Anaerobacillus alkaliphilus: one gene and its partner. The protein of the gene in region 2 binds, or shares a complex with, the protein of the main gene of each other region. Links are inferred from orthologs where the notes say so. Each region holds a gene or a part of one and is shown on either strand. Other genes may lie near its edges. The genes, in order: holB and holA.

Region 1 (5,249 bases), on a different replicon or contig from region 2:
TTGAAGAATACTAATTGACTTCTTTTGGAAACGCTGGTATTCTTAATTTACAGAGAAAAATGTCGAAAAATGAAGAATTGACGATAGATAAAAAACAATCACTCAGGAGGAGAAAATAAATGAAATCTACAGGAATTGTTCGTAAAGTTGATGAGTTAGGACGCGTGGTTATTCCAATCGAGCTTCGCCGTACACTTGATATTGCAGAAAAGGATGCTTTAGAAATTTACGTTGATAGCGATCGCATCATCTTAAAAAAATATAAGCCAAACATGACTTGCCAAGTAACTGGCGAAGTAAATGACGATAACTTATCATTAGCTGGCGGTAAAATCATCTTAAGTCCAAGCGGTGCTAAAGAAATTATTGCTGAACTTCAAAACTTCGTTGAAAAAACAGTAAAATAATATTATAAAAAACAGGCTGACATTATATGTCAGCCTTATTTTTCGTTATGATACACTTGATATACTTCTCGCTTCTGTAGGTTTCTGTCTTTTGCCACCTGTTTTATCGCTTCCTTTGACGAAAGTTGGATTGCAATGTAATGTTCAATATGTTGCTCTATCGTAAGATCCGTCCACCAAATATCATCATTTACAATCGCCTCATCAGCTGCCCCTTCTAAGATAAGACAGTATTCACCTCTTGGGTCTTCCTTCGTATAGTGGTCAATTACTTCACTGACGTGTCCTCTAATAAATTCTTCAAATTTCTTCGTAAGTTCACGGCAGACTGAAATTTTTCGATCTCCTAATTGCTCAAGGATCGTCTGTAACGTTTCTTTTAAACGATGTGGTGATTCATAAAAAATAATTGGGCATTGGATATTTTTCAATGTGTCTAATTGCTTTTTCTTATCTTTTTTTTGCCTATTTAAGAACCCGTAAAAATAAAAATTTTCTGTTGGGAATCCAGAAGCAACCAGGGCAGGTAAAGCTGCATTTGCACCTGGTAATGGGATCACTGGTATATTTTCTTGAATACAACTAACAACCAGCTCATACCCAGGATCAGAGATAGCTGGCATTCCAGCATCGCTTACTAAAGCCACCTTTTTACCAGTCTGTATCTCTTCTACTAGTCTTGAGCCGCTAGATTGCTTATTATGATCATGATAGCTAACAAGTTTGGTGGTTATCTCAAAATGGTTACAAAGCTTCTTCGTTTGTCTTGTATCTTCGGCTGCAATTATGTCTACTGTTTTTAAAACCTGTAACGCTCGGTATGTAATATCCTCTAAATTTCCTATTGGTGTTGGCACTAAATATAATGCCCCTGCTTCTTCATTGTGAAAACTTTTTTGAATCCACATCAGTGTATATAACCTCCTTCAAGACTATGAAAAATAAATGTTTTTAAACTCTTCGGTGTATGTATTATCATCATGATATACGAATAGTGGTTGTAAAATTTTTATCCCTGACTTACCGTTTTTTATACCTTCTACTAATAATATATTCGCTTCACGTTCTTTCTTAGGGTGAACAAATTGAATTCGTTTTGGCTCGATTTGATATTTTTTCATAGAAGTAATGATATCAATTAAACGGTCAGGACGATGAACAATGGCGACCTTTCCTCTTTCTTTAACAAGATCACCACTAACACGAAGAACATCATCCAAGTCACAGTAGATTTCATGTCTAGCGATCGCAAAATGTTTATTCTCATTCCATTCTTTCTCTGTTACCGTTTTAAAATACGGCGGATTACAAGTTACTAGATCAAATTTACCTTTACCCAGGCTCGTAGGAGCATTCTTAATATCGCCATGAAGGAACGTAATTTGTTCACTCAGCTCATTCATCTCTGTACTTCTCACTGCCATATGAAATAAGCGTTCTTGTATTTCGACTCCAGTGATCTTTGCTTTGCTTCGTTCGCTGAGTAGTAATGGTATAACACCATTTCCCGTACACAGATCAACAATATCACCTTTTTGAATTGGTACATAACAGAACTTGGCTAGAAAAACTGCATCCATTGAGAAAGAAAAAACATCTGGGCTTTGAATAATTTTCAATTTTTCATTAGGTAAATGATCTATCCGTTCATCTTGCTCGATTTTAACCATTGTTTGCTAATCTCCTCGTATCATTAATAAACTTGATTATATCAAATCACGGGTAGTAGTTTCCATTAAGCACAAAAAAAGAGGTGGGATATATCCACCTCCTAATCATTACTTTTTATTTAAGAACGACAAGCAAAAAAGACAGTCTCCCTCTTTACGAATACTCCCATAATGAAGGTTACAAATGTGAAACCCTTCTTGATATAGTCTGGCTAAGTTATCATAACCTTCCCCAATATCAACTTTTTCATTGTCTACCTTTTTTTCTTTTACTTCTTCTTGCTTCTGATCAGATGCTTTTTCGATCCGAGAACGTAGATGGTCGTTTTCAATCTTAAGATGTTGATTCTCTTCTAAGAGGAGGGCTAAATGTTCCTTTAACTCCCCTAATTCACGATAAAGGCCACCTATCTTTTCTTCCATAAGACTTACTCGTGAAAAGACCCCTTTTTTATCCACGTTTACTTTACACCTCAATATTTGTGGTTTGAGTAGGTAATGCTCCTTCACTGATTAGCTCATCAAGTGTAAATTCCATAATTCGCTGATCGTTTAGTTCAACTTGTATAAGTTGCTCTAGAATATTTAAACCAATCACACGACCCTTACCGTGAGTGGTAACGATTGGCTTCCCGATATCAGGAAGTTCTTGTTTTGCAGTTTCATAATTGTCGTTCTCATATTTCAAACAACACATTAATCGTCCACATAACCCAGAAATCTTCGTTGGATTAAGAGATAAACTCTGGTCTTTAGCCATTTTAATAGAAACCGGTTCAAAGTCTCCTAGGAATGAAGAACAGCACAAGATTCTACCACAAGGACCTATTCCACCTAACATTTTCGCTTCATCGCGAACCCCTATTTGTCTTAGTTCAATCCTTGTCCTAAAAATTGCTGCTAAATCTTTTACTAGTTCTCTAAAATCAATTCGTCCATCGGCTGTAAAGTAGAATAAAACTTTGTTTCGATCAAACGTGTACTCTACGTCTACAAGTTTCATATCTAAGTTATGTTCTTGGATTTTGTCTAAGCAAACTTCAAAAGCCTCTTTTGCCGCTGCTTTATTCTCTTCTACTGTTGTACGATCTTTTTCATTGGCAATTCGAACAACTTTTTTAAGAGGAAAAACAACATCCTGATCTCCGACAACTTTTCTACCAATGACAACCTTGCCATACTCAATCCCTCTAGCTGTCTCAACGATGACTAGCTCACCTTTTTGTACCTCTATATCTTCAGGGGAGAAATAATATATTTTTCCCGCTTTTTTAAACCTTACACCGACTACCTGATGCACTATACATTATCCCTCCTGTAACCTCAGCATTAATTGTTCCATCAACAATTGAGGATTTACATTTGCACTTAATCGTCTCTTTGCTTCTAGAATATTAGCCATATGTTGGCTAACCTTCTGCTGTGAGCTCTTTAATGCATGTTTTTCTAATTTATCGATCTGATCAACAAAAATAAGTTGGTCATCTGTTGCTATCAAGGTACGAAGAACATCGCGATACCAAAGTAACAAGATGTCTAAACCTAAATTCAACTGGGCTCTCTCCTTAAAATGAGGTAACCAAGTTTCTTGAAGAGTGAGCAAAACCTGATGTGGTCTTGTACACACTTCCTCACCTAATTGTATCACTATGTTACGGGCTTGTGCAATCCAATCCTCATGGTAAAGCTGGTAAGCTTCCTCCAGATCATTCGTTAATTGCCCTAATAACTTAGCAAGCGGTTTAGCAATGCCACTATTTTCGAGGTTTTCAATTAGTTTTTCTGGCGTTAATGGAACAAAAGAGAGAATTTGGACTCTAGAAAGAATCGTATTTAGAATTCGGTGCACCTCTGTCGTTGTTAAGATTGCTATTGATTGTCCATCAGGTTCTTCTAAGAATTTCAACAGTCCATTAGCTGCACTAACTGTCATTTTTTCGGCATCTTCTATGATATAGAACTTCTTGACTGATTCTACACCACGAAAGGAAAATTCCTTTTTAAGGTCGCGGATTTGTTCTATTTTAATTGTTTGGCCTTCAGGTTGAATTATGTGGACATCTGGATGGTTGCCTGATTGTATTCTTTTACAGTCTGCACATTTTTCACACGCATTAGATCCTTGAACATTTTGACAGAAAAATGTTTTCGCAAGTTGTAAAGCGACTCTTCTCTTCCCCGTTCCCTTTGATCCATCGAATAAATAAGCATGTGAAAGTCGCTGCTTGTTGATACTGTTCTTAATAATCTTCACTACTTTTTCTTGAGTTTCAGAGATTTCGTTCCATGTCATACTTCTACCACCTTAAAATCTCTCAAACTGATCTACAGGTAATACAAACACAGTTGCACCACCAACTTTAACGTTCACAGGATATGGTATATACGAATCAGCATTTCCTCCCATTGGAGATATTGGCGCTACTAATTGATCTCTATTCTTACAATTATCTCTAATAATAGTTAATACATCATCGACTTTATGATCTTCAGTACCTATAAAAAACGTCGTGTTACCAGCTTTTAAAAATCCACCTGTACTAGCTAGTTTTGTGGCTTTGAAATTTCCTTTCACAAGAGCATTAGCAAGGTTGTTACTATCTTTATCTTGGACAATTGCGACAACAAGTTTCATCCTTTAACCTCCTTAGGAATATAGTTACGCTACCTTTATTAATAAAGCCTTTATTTATCCTATTATAACAGATGTCCATTGAAGAACCTAAGTAATGGTTTACGTTTAAAGTATTATTTAAATTTTAAAAGGTAACCTTCCAAAAAGGCTACCTAGAATTTATTTGATGTTTAAATAGGAGAATAGCTTTTCTTTCGTTTCATCTACAACTTCCTCTAGCGGTCGATCTGCATTAATCTTAATTATACGTTCTGGAAACATTTCTAGTAATTTCAGATAACCTTCTCGAACTTTATAGTGAAACTCCAGATTCTCCTGGTCTAAGCGATTAATTTCTCGTTCTTTATTTTGAGCAATCCTGGCAAGGCCCTTTTCTGGCTCTATATCAAAATAAAAAGTAAGCTTTGGTAAACTATTTTCGATGGCAAACGAATTAATGGCATAGACCTCTTCTAACCCAAGTCTTCTAGCAATTCCCTGGTAGACTAAACTACTATCTAGAAAACGATCACATAACACGATCTTTCCTAGCTCTAA
Region 2 (11,229 bases):
TAATCAGCCTGTACACGTAGTAGCCGGTTATTTAACTCTTCAACTTCACCTTGAAGTGCTTGAATTTTTTGTTCCTCTTCAGATAGCAATACTTGCTCAGTTTCCACTTCATTTGATTGATCAGTAACTGTTTCAACTGCTACATCTTCTTGAACTTCTATTTGTTCATCATTTAGTTGTTGTTTTGCTTGATCCAACTACTTCACCTCCCTAACAAAATAACTACTCTATGAAAAATCGCCTCGATCGACTAGTTACTAGACGATCGAGAGAAATTAGCAAACCTATGGAAGAATATACCTATTTGCACTCTTTGTCAATATTGCCATTACTTATTTCTTTGATACAAATTTGTTAAAGTATTTGTCATCCCTTTAGACAGATAGTCTAAAACTCCTATTGCCCGTTTGTATTCCATACGTGTTGGTCCAAGTATCCCAATTGTCCCTAAGTGTTTTCCGTCTACAGTATACGTAGCAGTAATTACACTACATTGGTCCATTGCTTGGAAATTGTTTTCCTGACCAATTTTTACAGTAATACCTGAGTTTTCGGAGCGAAATAATTGATGTATTAACTGTTTTTCTTCAAACATCTCTAATAGCTGTCTCACTTTTTCTACATCTCGAAATTCTGGTTGAGAAAAAATGTTTGTTTTCCCACCAAAGAAGATCTTTTCATTCTTTTCTTGTTTAAACGATTGCTCTAGCATTTGTAACATCTCTGTATAGTTGCTGGTGTGCATTTTTAACATTTCAGCAACTTCAGAGAATATCTTCCCTCTTAACTCAAGCATTGATGCACCTTTAAGGCGCTCATTTAAGATATTTACCATCATTTCAATTTCAGATACGTTCATTCCCTCAGGAATAGAAACAGTTTGTTTCTCTACATGACCTGTACTTGTGACAATAATGGCAACTCCTGAATCTTGAGTAAGTGGGATAATTTGCAAATGTTTCAACGTCGTTTCAAAGATTTCTGGACCTAAGACAATCGAAGTGTAGCTTGTTAAATTAGACAAGATCTGAGCAGATTGTTCAATCACCTGTTCTACTTCCTGAATCCGTTGGGCAAATAATGATTTAATATCAACAATGTCCGACTTATTCAGAATTTCTTCTGGAACTAGCAAATGATCCACATAATAACGATATCCCTTCTGAGAAGGTATTCTACCTGCAGAACTATGAGGCTTTTCTAAATAACCTAGTTCCTCTAAGTCTGACATCTCATTCCTGATCGTTGCAGGGCTATAAGAGATATCTTCCCGTTTGGATACACTTCTAGATCCAACAGGTTCTGCAGAACGAATGTAATCATCAACAATGGCTTTTAAAATGAGTAACTGTCTGTCTGTTAACATTCCTTAATCACCTCTGTTAGCACTCAAGTTAGTCGAGTGCTAATTGCTAACAATAATAAATTACCAAAAATCTATGATTGTTGTCAACGATTCAAATCAAAGTTTTCATTTGAATTTCAAACTGAGATTGAGTGCGTTGCTACAATTAAAGTAAAAATTTTTCAAAGACTTCATTTGCTAAGAAAAGCCCATTTCTAGATAACGAAATCCTTCCACCTTCAACTGTAAGAAGCCCTTGGAGTCTTAAGTGTTCAATCTCCTTAGCAAATATGTCCATTGGAGACTTTCCGAAGCGCTCTTCAAATCTAGAAATAGAAACTCCTTCAAGTTTTCTCAATCCTAAAAACATTTCTTCTTCAATCTTTTCTTGTTCAGTAACTTGATGTTGATCAAACATACCTAAGCCTGTTTCTGTAACTGAGGTAATGTATTTCTTAATAGGACCAGCATTTGCATACCGCTGGCCGTAAACATAACCATGGGCCCCTGCACCAATTCCATAATATTCATCGTTGTTCCAATAGGTTAAATTATGTTTACTTTCAAAACCTACTTTTCCAAAGTTACTAATTTCATATTGGTGAAAACCATTACTCGTAAGTGTATCTATTAGAAGATCATACATTGCTACTTCCTCATCTTCCCTTGGGAGCTGTAGCTTCCCTTTTCGAAATAATTGATGGAATACAGTCTTTTCTTCTATTTTTAGGGAATAAGCTGAAAAGTGAGGTACCTCTAGTTCTAGCGCTTTTCTTAATGTTTCAGCAAACATTTCAAGTGTCTGATGTGGCAAACCAAACATTAGGTCTATTGATATATTGTCCAATCCATATTTTCTAGCATTATTAATTGTCTCATAAATGTCTTTCTCTTCATGTGTTCTTCCGATCTTCTCGAGTAAGTCCTTTTGAAAAGCTTGTACACCAATACTAAGGCGGTTGACACCTGCATCTTTTATTACCGATAGTTTCTCTTCATCTGCATTTCCTGGATTTAATTCAATCGTAAATTCACCTTTAGGTTGGAAAACATCAACTAGGTCACCTAATAATTTCTCAAGTTGAAGTGCTGACAAAGCAGAAGGTGTTCCACCACCAATATAAATTGTGTCAATTTGTTTAGTAGGAAAACGACGTACTAGTTCGTTCATTTCCCTTTCACAAGCTTCTAAATATTCGTCGACTGGTTGACCTTTTAAAAACACTTTATTGAAATCACAGTAATGGCAAATTTGTTCACAAAAAGGGATATGGACATATACTGCTTTCGGCACTAGGATCACCCTTTCTCTAAATGTAGAATGTAGAATTTAGAATTTAGAATGTAGAATGTAAAATTCTTCGGGTTAGCTTCGAAGCATTGACTAAACATTCTTAATTCTTAATTCATAATTCACAATTGTAATTTAGTTTGCGTAGAAAAACCGTAGAAATCACTCTACGGTTTTTCATTAAAATTGAATTATTTACTTTCATCCATTTTAAGAACTGCCATAAATGCTTCTTGTGGAACCTCAACACTTCCGACACTCTTCATACGTTTTTTACCTTCTTTTTGCTTATCAAGAAGTTTACGCTTACGAGAAATATCTCCACCATAACATTTCGCTAGTACATTTTTACGAATTGCTTTAATCGTCGATCTAGCAATAATTTTTTGACCGATACTCGCTTGAACTGGTACTTCAAACTGTTGACGCGGAATTAGTTCTTTGAGTTTTTCAACAATAACCTTCCCACGTTCGTATGCAGCATCGCGGTGAACGATAACTGACAAAGCATCGACTTTTTCTGCATTTAAAAGGATATCCATTTTAACCAATTTAGATTGCTTATATCCAATTAATTCATAATCGAATGAAGCATAGCCTTTTGTACTTGATTTTAACTGGTCGAAGAAATCGTAGACAATTTCTGATAATGGTATATCGTACGAAAGGGTAACACGGTTTGCATCTAGATATTGCATATCAAGATAATTGCCACGCTTTCTTTGACAAATTTCCATAACTGCACCAACGTAATCATTCGGAACCATGATAGATGCCTTTACATATGGCTCTTCTACAAATTCAATGATTTGAGGATCGGGCATTTTTGAAGGATTGTCAATTCGAATTTCTTCACCATCAGTCAACGTTACTCTGTAAATAACACTTGGTGCTGTTGTGATGATATCAATATTAAATTCTCTTTCAATACGTTCCTGAATGATTTCCATATGAAGGAGTCCTAAGAAACCACAACGGAAGCCAAACCCTAATGCTTGTGAAGTTTCCGGTTCGTATTGTAGCGAAGCATCGTTTAATTCTAATTTTTCAAGCGCATCTCTTAGGTCGTTATAATCATTCGTATCTAATGGATAAAGTCCACAAAATACCATTGGGTTCATTTTGCGATATCCAGCTAATTGTTCTTTTGCAGGATTTTGAACACTTGTTACGGTATCCCCGACTCGTGTATCACCGACATTTTTAATAGATGCCGTTAAAAATCCTACATCTCCAACTGTAAGCTCATTGCGTTTTACAGGTTTTGGAGTATATACTCCTACTTCGATTACTTCAAATTCAGCACCTGTTGCCATCATGCGAATTTTTTGACCTGGTTTTACTGTTCCTTCAACAATACGGATATAAACGACTACACCGCGGTAAGGATCATATAAAGAGTCAAAGATTAGCGCTTGTAAAGGAGCATCTGGATCCCCACTTGGTGCAGGTACTTTATGAACGACTTGTTCAAGAATTTCTTCAATTCCAATTCCGTTCTTGGCAGAAGCTAAAACAGCATCAGACGTGTCTAATCCAATGATATCCTCTACTTCTTGTTTTACTCGTTCAGGCTCAGCACTCGGTAAGTCAATCTTATTAATTACAGGTAAAATCTCTAAATCATTATCAAGTGCTAAGTAAACGTTAGCTAACGTCTGAGCTTCAATTCCTTGTGCAGCGTCTACAATTAAAAGCGCACCTTCACAAGCTGCTAAACTTCTCGAAACTTCATACGTAAAGTCAACGTGTCCTGGGGTGTCAATTAAGTGAAACGTATACTCTTCCCCATCTTTTGCTTTGTACGTCAATTGAACAGCATTTAGTTTGATTGTAATACCACGTTCTCTTTCAAGGTCCATTGCATCTAGCATCTGGTCTTTCATCTCACGTTGGGTCAAAGCACTTGTCTTTTCTAAAATGCGGTCTGCCAACGTTGATTTCCCATGGTCTATATGAGCAATAATTGAAAAATTACGGATTTTATCTCTTCGTTTTAATCGTTCTTCTCTATTCATGATTTCATCACTCTCTTTTATCAATCGTCAATACACTAGGTTAAATTATAACAATAGCAGGAGGTTGTTTCAATCTTTTTCAGTATTGAACGGAGGACAGCTGTAATAACAGATCACAATAACGATAGTCTTGAAATCGAAAAAGACTGCAAATGCAGTCTTTTTCAACTCTTTTACGTCAGGATATCGCCAATCGTTACAGTAATTTTTGATAGTAATTTTGAAAAGACAATATTAAGTCCATCCGAAAGTTTTGCCCCCACCTGTGAAAAAAGATTAAAAGTTTCTATTTTTTCTAATTTTGCTTGTTTACCTTCTAAATCATGACTTGTAAGTTGGTTGTTGCTTTCTGTCTCGAAGGAAACGGTTTGAGCTTGAATACTTCTTTCAGTGGTCACAACATTTTTCGTTGAGTAATGTTGATCACCAGTCATGTTTACCATACTATTACTAGCAACTTGAATTCCGATTAAAACTCCTAGAAATAACACTGTCGTTGTAAAAAAGCATTTTAACAAAAACTTCGTCACCGTTTCCACCTCCAACTTATCTTAATTGTTTACCTTTTGAGCATTCCAATAAAATTCACTAAAGATTTCTGCAAAGGCTTCTGCAGACCTAAATGTTTCCTCTAACGTATTTTCAACTCCACCAAATTCCACTAAGATTGAGTTTGGTGATAGGTCCTGATTGTATCGGCCGTTAGAACCGACGCCACCTTTTGAGATTACCCCACGACTTAACCCAGGATACTTCTTGTCTAACATCTCATGAAGTTCAGTTGCAAGTTGTATATTTTTCTGGAAATTTTTATGGTTCTCTCCTATGATGAAAAATGTCCTCGCATATTCCACACCATTAATAACTACTGTTGTTGCATCTCTCCCAACACCATCACGGTGAAGATCAAAGAAAAATTCTAAATCATCATTTCTACTCATTGCCTCTTTTACAATTTCCCTTGAAGCATCATAGGATTGACCATAAACCCAATTACGTTCACTTAGCAGTGTACCAATGTCGCTCGTATCTACATCGACACCAATGCCACGCTTTTCAAGTTCACGACCTAATCGTTCTCCTACTAGGGTAATATTAACCTCAGAATGGAACGCTTGATTAGGAACTTTTGCATCTTTCAACTCCGGTAAAAATGATTCGCGACTATGGGAATGAATAATATGAACAACTTTCCTTCCGTCTGTCGAAACCTCAGGTGCTGGAAACTCTTCGTTCAGCTTGTCCAGCTTTTCTAGGCTTTCTTGAGAAGCTTCCCGCTCAGCCATCATTACTTCCATTGGTGGTGCGGACTCGATTGGCATATTCGTAAAATCGGTTCCTTCACCAGCTACAATAATTTTTCCATCGAATAAAGCAAACCCAGGTAACTCTCTTCCCAACAAACTCCTGGGGTCATCAGGGTTTAAGCTAGTGGCTAATTCGAAAGCAAGTGACGACACTTTTGGTGGTTCACTACCTTCTGGTAAGACCTGTGTAAAATAAGGGTTTTCAGTACCCATCATATACATTAATGCATCACTTGATACATAAGAACTCCACGCATGAACGGTTGTTGATGATATTCCATAACCAGGTTCAAATGCTGTCAGCATTCCTGTAATAATAAACAAAGCCATAATTCCGACAATGACAAGGATTGCGATCCGCTTAAAACTTGTCCTATTTAACGAAACTGTAAAACCTCGAAACTTTCTAGACGACATTCTATTCCCCCCTCAAGCCTGTCTACATCATGTATATGACAAAACTTAGAGGGGTAGAACCTTTTTTAAAATTATTAATTGTGAATTGTCAATTTGAATTGTTTTGATAAGCTTCGGAGCTAAACCAACAGCTAATTCATAATTCCTAATTGACAATTGGTCTTAGTGAGTGTACATCCCGACATTATCTTGATCTACGTCTCCGTGGAGGGCAGCGTTTAATCCTGCGGCAATTACGTTCGCCATGTCTTCAATGAACACATCAACTTCCTTCGGTGTAACCATTAAATTATGGCCTAATGGGGCAAGCACCTCTCGAATTAATTGGCGTTTTTCATCTTCTTCCAATCCACCAATCATTCCCATAATATTCTTTCGGGTTTCTACCCCAGGTAAATCATCATCGGTAAGTACTCTTTTTTCACCAAATGTCATTCCCGCTGGTGTAAGTAATCTAGAAGGCTTATTTCCCTCACGCATCTCTCGTCCAAAATGCTTTAACACATAGTCGATCGTATCACTTGTAATTGAAACTGCGTCAACAACAGTTGGGATACCTACCGCAATAACTGGAATGCCAAGAGTTTCTTTGCTTAATTCTTTTCGCTTATTTCCAACTCCAGAACCTGGATGGATTCCTGAATCAGAAACCTGAATGGTTGTATTTACCCTCTCAATATTACGAGCTGCAAGAGCATCTATCGCAATGACGAAGTCAGGTTTTGTTTTTTCAATTACCCCATGGATAATATCACTAGTCTCAATACCTGTTATGCCCATTACCCCTGGTGTAATCGCACTAACTGAACGAAATCCATCAGAAACCTGTTCAGGCTGTAGCTCAAAGATGTGTTTCGTTATCAATAAGTTTTCAATGGCAATTGGTCCTAAGGCATCCGGAGTAACATTCCAGTTACCTAAACCTACCACTAAACAACTGGCATCTTTTTTTATTCCTAACTCAATTAAAAAGTGGTTAAATTCTTTCGCAAAAACTCTTTCCACTTTTTCTTGTAATTCTGTATCTTTATTTCTAATTCCTTGAACTTCTAAGGTAAGGTATCTACCTTGTTTCTTACCTAGTCTTTTAGCACCTTCTTCAGTGATTTCAACTGTAGAGATATGTATGCCTTCTTCATCTCTCTCCTTAACAATTACACCACTGATCGGTTGCTTTTGATCCTCTGGCTTTTGATCTTCTCTTTCTCTAACTAATTCATGTGCTTCTAGTGCTAAATCTGTACGGACATTATATTGTTCAAGATTAATTTCTTTTGTCATAAAATCCACCTTCTTTAACTATATTCTACCTTTCATTGTTCCCCGGTTCGTTTCCAGCTATTCTCTATTACATTCCCCTATTGCAATTAGCCTAGAGTTTTGTTACAATGCAATGTGTTGTACTTATATATTCGCAATTACCCGGTTGCATCAAGGAGGTGAAAGGAATGCCAAATATTAAATCAGCTATCAAACGCGTAAAAACAAGTGAAAAGCGTCGTGCACAAAATGCTTCTGCTAAATCTGCACTTCGTACAGCTATCAAAACTTTCGAAGCTAAAGTTGCTAGCAACGAAGTTGAAGGAGCTAAAGAAGCGTTCTTGGTTGCAACCAAAAAGCTTGATAAAGCTGCAACAAAAGGCTTAATTCATAAAAATGCGGCATCTCGTCAAAAATCTCGCCTAGCGAAGAAATTAAACGAGCTTTCTGCATAATCTATATGAAAATGGGAAAAAGGGCTACTGTTGTCAAGCTCCTCTATTGAGGTGCCTGACAACAGTCAGCCCTTTTTTAGTTTCTCTAAACTCCTAAGACTCTAATAATAAATAATTCTAATCCAAGTTGTTTATCAATTTTCCCAGTTTTTATTTTATAATCAGTTTCGGCAATTTCATCTAAAAAAGATAATAATTTTTTCTCATCAAATTGTTTTGCTTGTTGGGTAGCCAATTTTACCACGTATGGATGGAGTTTAAGTGCACCTGCAATATTTTGTTGAGAATAGCCCCGGTTTGTGAGTTCTTTTACTTGATATAAAATACGGAACTGCCTTGCTAGTAAGGCTAATAGTTTTATTGGTTCCTCTTTTTGTTTAATCAAATCATAAAAGACTTGCAGCGCCTGTTGTTTTCTACGATGAATAACATGATCAACTAAAGAAAAGACATCTTGTTCCATTGTTTTAGAAACAAGCTTCTCAACAATTACATCATCTATTACCCCACCATCGCCTACATACAGAGCCAGTTTTTCAATTTCGCCAGCAATCATCACAAGGTTATTGCCAAGCAGTTGAACCAATTGCTCACGGCCGTCTTTAGTTATTTGCACTCCATATTTTTTTACTCTTTCATCCAGCCATTTCTCCATTTCATGATCAGAAAAAGGGGCTGCATCAAGTACTTCTGAATGAGATTTCAGTAATTTCACAATTTTTTTTCGTTCATCTAATTTTTCATATGGGGCAACAATGACAAAGACAGTTTCAGAAATCGGATTTAAAACATAAGCTTCTAGCTCTTTTAAATCATGTTCAACTTTTGACTGATCTTTTCCTGTAAGAAACTGAGCCTCCTTTACAATAACAACCCGATGGCTGCCCATAAAAGGAATCGTTTGCGCTTCTTCAATCGCAACTGAAATAGGTGTTTCCTTTGCTTCGTAAGTAGATAAATTAAAATCGTATTGGTCTTCAGTCAAAACTTTATTAATTAATTTATGTATTGTCTCTTCAATTAAAAACGTTTCTGTACCATAGAATAAATAAAGTGGCGATAAAATTCCTTTTTTTATGTTTTTTTGCACTTGTAAAAAGCTCATTGTTTTTGGTACCCTTTCTTTAAACGATCTACCAATAATTTTATACATACAAACACGGCTAGTACAAGTGAAAAAGAGGAATTAACCGAAAAGTTAATCCCCCCATTTATGATAAACATCATCAAGTAGGACCTAGGATACCCCTTGAGGACGATAATCACGTGCTTTTTTCTCTTGTATTAGTTATCATATCCTATGCAAATTCAATCTATAGGTGACAACATTTCACAGCGTTGTAAACAATTTAAAGTGATATGACCATGTATAATTAGGGCCTTTTTTTCTGCATCCTATTCTACAAACAAAGTTTCTTATGTAAACATGTAGAAAATGTTTCAAATGTAGATTTTTTATCATTTATCGCTTATACTAAAAGTTGTATTAGGAGGGATGTCCAGTGAATCAATTTGAAAAGGAAGTCCAAAGCAACCGTAATGATGCAGTAGATTCTGCAGTTGGTTTCGTTGTATCATTCGGATTTTTCACAACAGTATTTGCTATTGCAGTACTTATTGATTTATTTGTTTAATTTTACTTAGCGGAAGAAGCCCTTAAAGTCTTATCTTTAAGGGCTTCTTCCTTTAGCGAACTTTTTCCTTGATCATCGTTTCAAAATACCCCGTTCCTTGTTTAAACTTATACCGGATTGCACCATTTTGATCCGTTCGAAAAACCTTGATATTTCGTTCATTTAATCGTTCGATCACATCTTTATGAGGATGGCCATAAAGATTATTTTTCCCTAGTGAGATGAGAGCAATCTTTGGATTGACTTGCTCTAATAAATCTTCCGTAGTTGACGTGAAACTTCCATGATGCCCTACTTTTAATACATCTACATCAAGCTGTGGGTAATTTTCCAATAACCTTCTCTCACCCTCAACTTCCAAATCCCCTGGAAACAACCATTTCAGTCCACCAAATTCGGTATACAACACAATTGAACGGTTATTTAAACTTTGCTCTTTTCCAAATGGCGAAAGAATAAAAAACTCACTATTTCCTGTTCTCCAGTAGTCCCCTTGTTTAACAAAAATAATTTTGGTGCCTATCTCACGGAATTTCTCTAACAGTTGTTTTTCATAAATTCCTTCAACAGAACCTATACCATAAAGGATTGTTTCAACCGAAATAACGTCAATTAATGCTTCTGCTCCACCAATATGATCATAATGGCCGTGACTTAAAATTAATTTATCTATTTTCCTTACTCCCTTTGCCTTTAAATAGGGGACTACTACATCTCTACCCACATCAAATTCACGTTCTCGTTTCATAAACTCTGGTTTAAAACCTGTTTGAACAATACCACCTGTATCTATTAGATAAACTGCCTTTCTTCTTGGGAGTTCAATGAGGATACTTTCCCCTTGTCCAACATCCAACATAGTTACTTCCCCCTCCGAAGTTAAATACGGTAGATGCCAATGAAGTAAAAGAACAATGATGAACAAACTGCTACTCTTTAGTAAGCTTGTTGTCGAATTAAATTTTTCCCAACTATAAAATATCCCACCAATTGCAACATAATATAAGGCAACTATATAAAGAGGAGGTTGGCCAAAAAGAAAGGATGAATAAGGTAAAGCCATAATCTTTTCTAACCCATTATGGGCAGTAGCAATAATAAAATCATAAATTACAAGAATGATGTCACTTATGGGCTGAGGAAACAGTATGTGGCAGACAAAAGTTACAAAAGCAAACGGTAACGTAAAAAGGGTTACAAAAGGAATATAGATGAGGTTTAGTGGGATGCTCCAAAATGAGATTTCATAAAAGTGGTATATAATCAGTGGAAACGATACTATTTGGGCTAGTATTGTTACAGCTAATAATTGTAAGATCCAACTAGTATAGCGTTGCAAGATAGTGGTCGCGGATACAAGTAAAGTATAAGAGACTAAAAATGATAGCTGAAAGCCAAGATGAAGTAAGTAGGAAGGATTTATTAAGAGTAGAATTAAACAAACAAAACTGATACCGTCTAAAGGATTAAGCTTCATACGTGCTCTAATACATAAAATCACG

Evidence for each region.
Region 1: holA (region 2) and holB share a complex: the UniProt entries of both Bacillus subtilis proteins name them as parts of the DNA clamp loading complex. The link is inferred for Anaerobacillus alkaliphilus from one-to-one orthologs.

The regions. Positions count from the first base shown.
Region 1 is NZ_QOUX01000036.1:2,364-7,612, reverse strand. Bases 2,378-5,249 are described here. They hold holB (DNA polymerase III subunit delta'), read right to left. Parts: upstream 4,371-5,249; coding sequence 3,384-4,370; downstream 2,378-3,383. Other genes in these bases: tmk (dTMP kinase), read right to left, coding at 4,872-5,249; DS745_RS10755 (cyclic-di-AMP receptor), read right to left, coding at 4,383-4,712; DS745_RS10765 (PSP1 domain-containing protein), read right to left, coding at 2,544-3,377; yabA (DNA replication initiation control protein YabA), read right to left, coding at 2,378-2,536. Also shown: DS745_RS10785 (AbrB/MazE/SpoVT family DNA-binding domain-containing protein), read left to right, coding at 120-407; rsmI (16S rRNA (cytidine(1402)-2'-O)-methyltransferase), read right to left, coding at 443-1,315; DS745_RS10775 (tRNA1(Val) (adenine(37)-N6)-methyltransferase), read right to left, coding at 1,340-2,077; more of yabA, read right to left, coding at 2,186-2,377. UniProt on the Bacillus subtilis protein: DNA polymerase III is a complex, multichain enzyme responsible for most of the replicative synthesis in bacteria.
Region 2 is NZ_QOUX01000045.1:1,726-12,954, reverse strand. Bases 7,182-10,062 are described here. They hold holA (DNA polymerase III subunit delta), read right to left. Parts: upstream 9,184-10,062; coding sequence 8,179-9,183; downstream 7,182-8,178. Other genes in these bases: DS745_RS14115 (DNA internalization-related competence protein ComEC/Rec2), read right to left, coding at 9,780-10,062; DS745_RS14120 (YqzM family protein), read left to right, coding at 9,596-9,727; rpsT (30S ribosomal protein S20), read left to right, coding at 7,827-8,093; gpr (GPR endopeptidase), read right to left, coding at 7,182-7,659. In the rest of the region: nucleotide exchange factor GrpE, read right to left, coding at 1-197; heat-inducible transcriptional repressor HrcA, read right to left, coding at 329-1,366; radical SAM family heme chaperone HemW, read right to left, coding at 1,512-2,639; lepA (translation elongation factor 4), read right to left, coding at 2,828-4,654; DS745_RS14145 (DUF3679 domain-containing protein), read right to left, coding at 4,828-5,184; spoIIP (stage II sporulation protein P), read right to left, coding at 5,206-6,378; more of gpr, read right to left, coding at 6,541-7,181; more of DS745_RS14115, read right to left, coding at 10,063-11,229. UniProt on the Bacillus subtilis protein: Part of the beta sliding clamp loading complex, which hydrolyzes ATP to load the beta clamp onto primed DNA to form the DNA replication pre-initiation complex.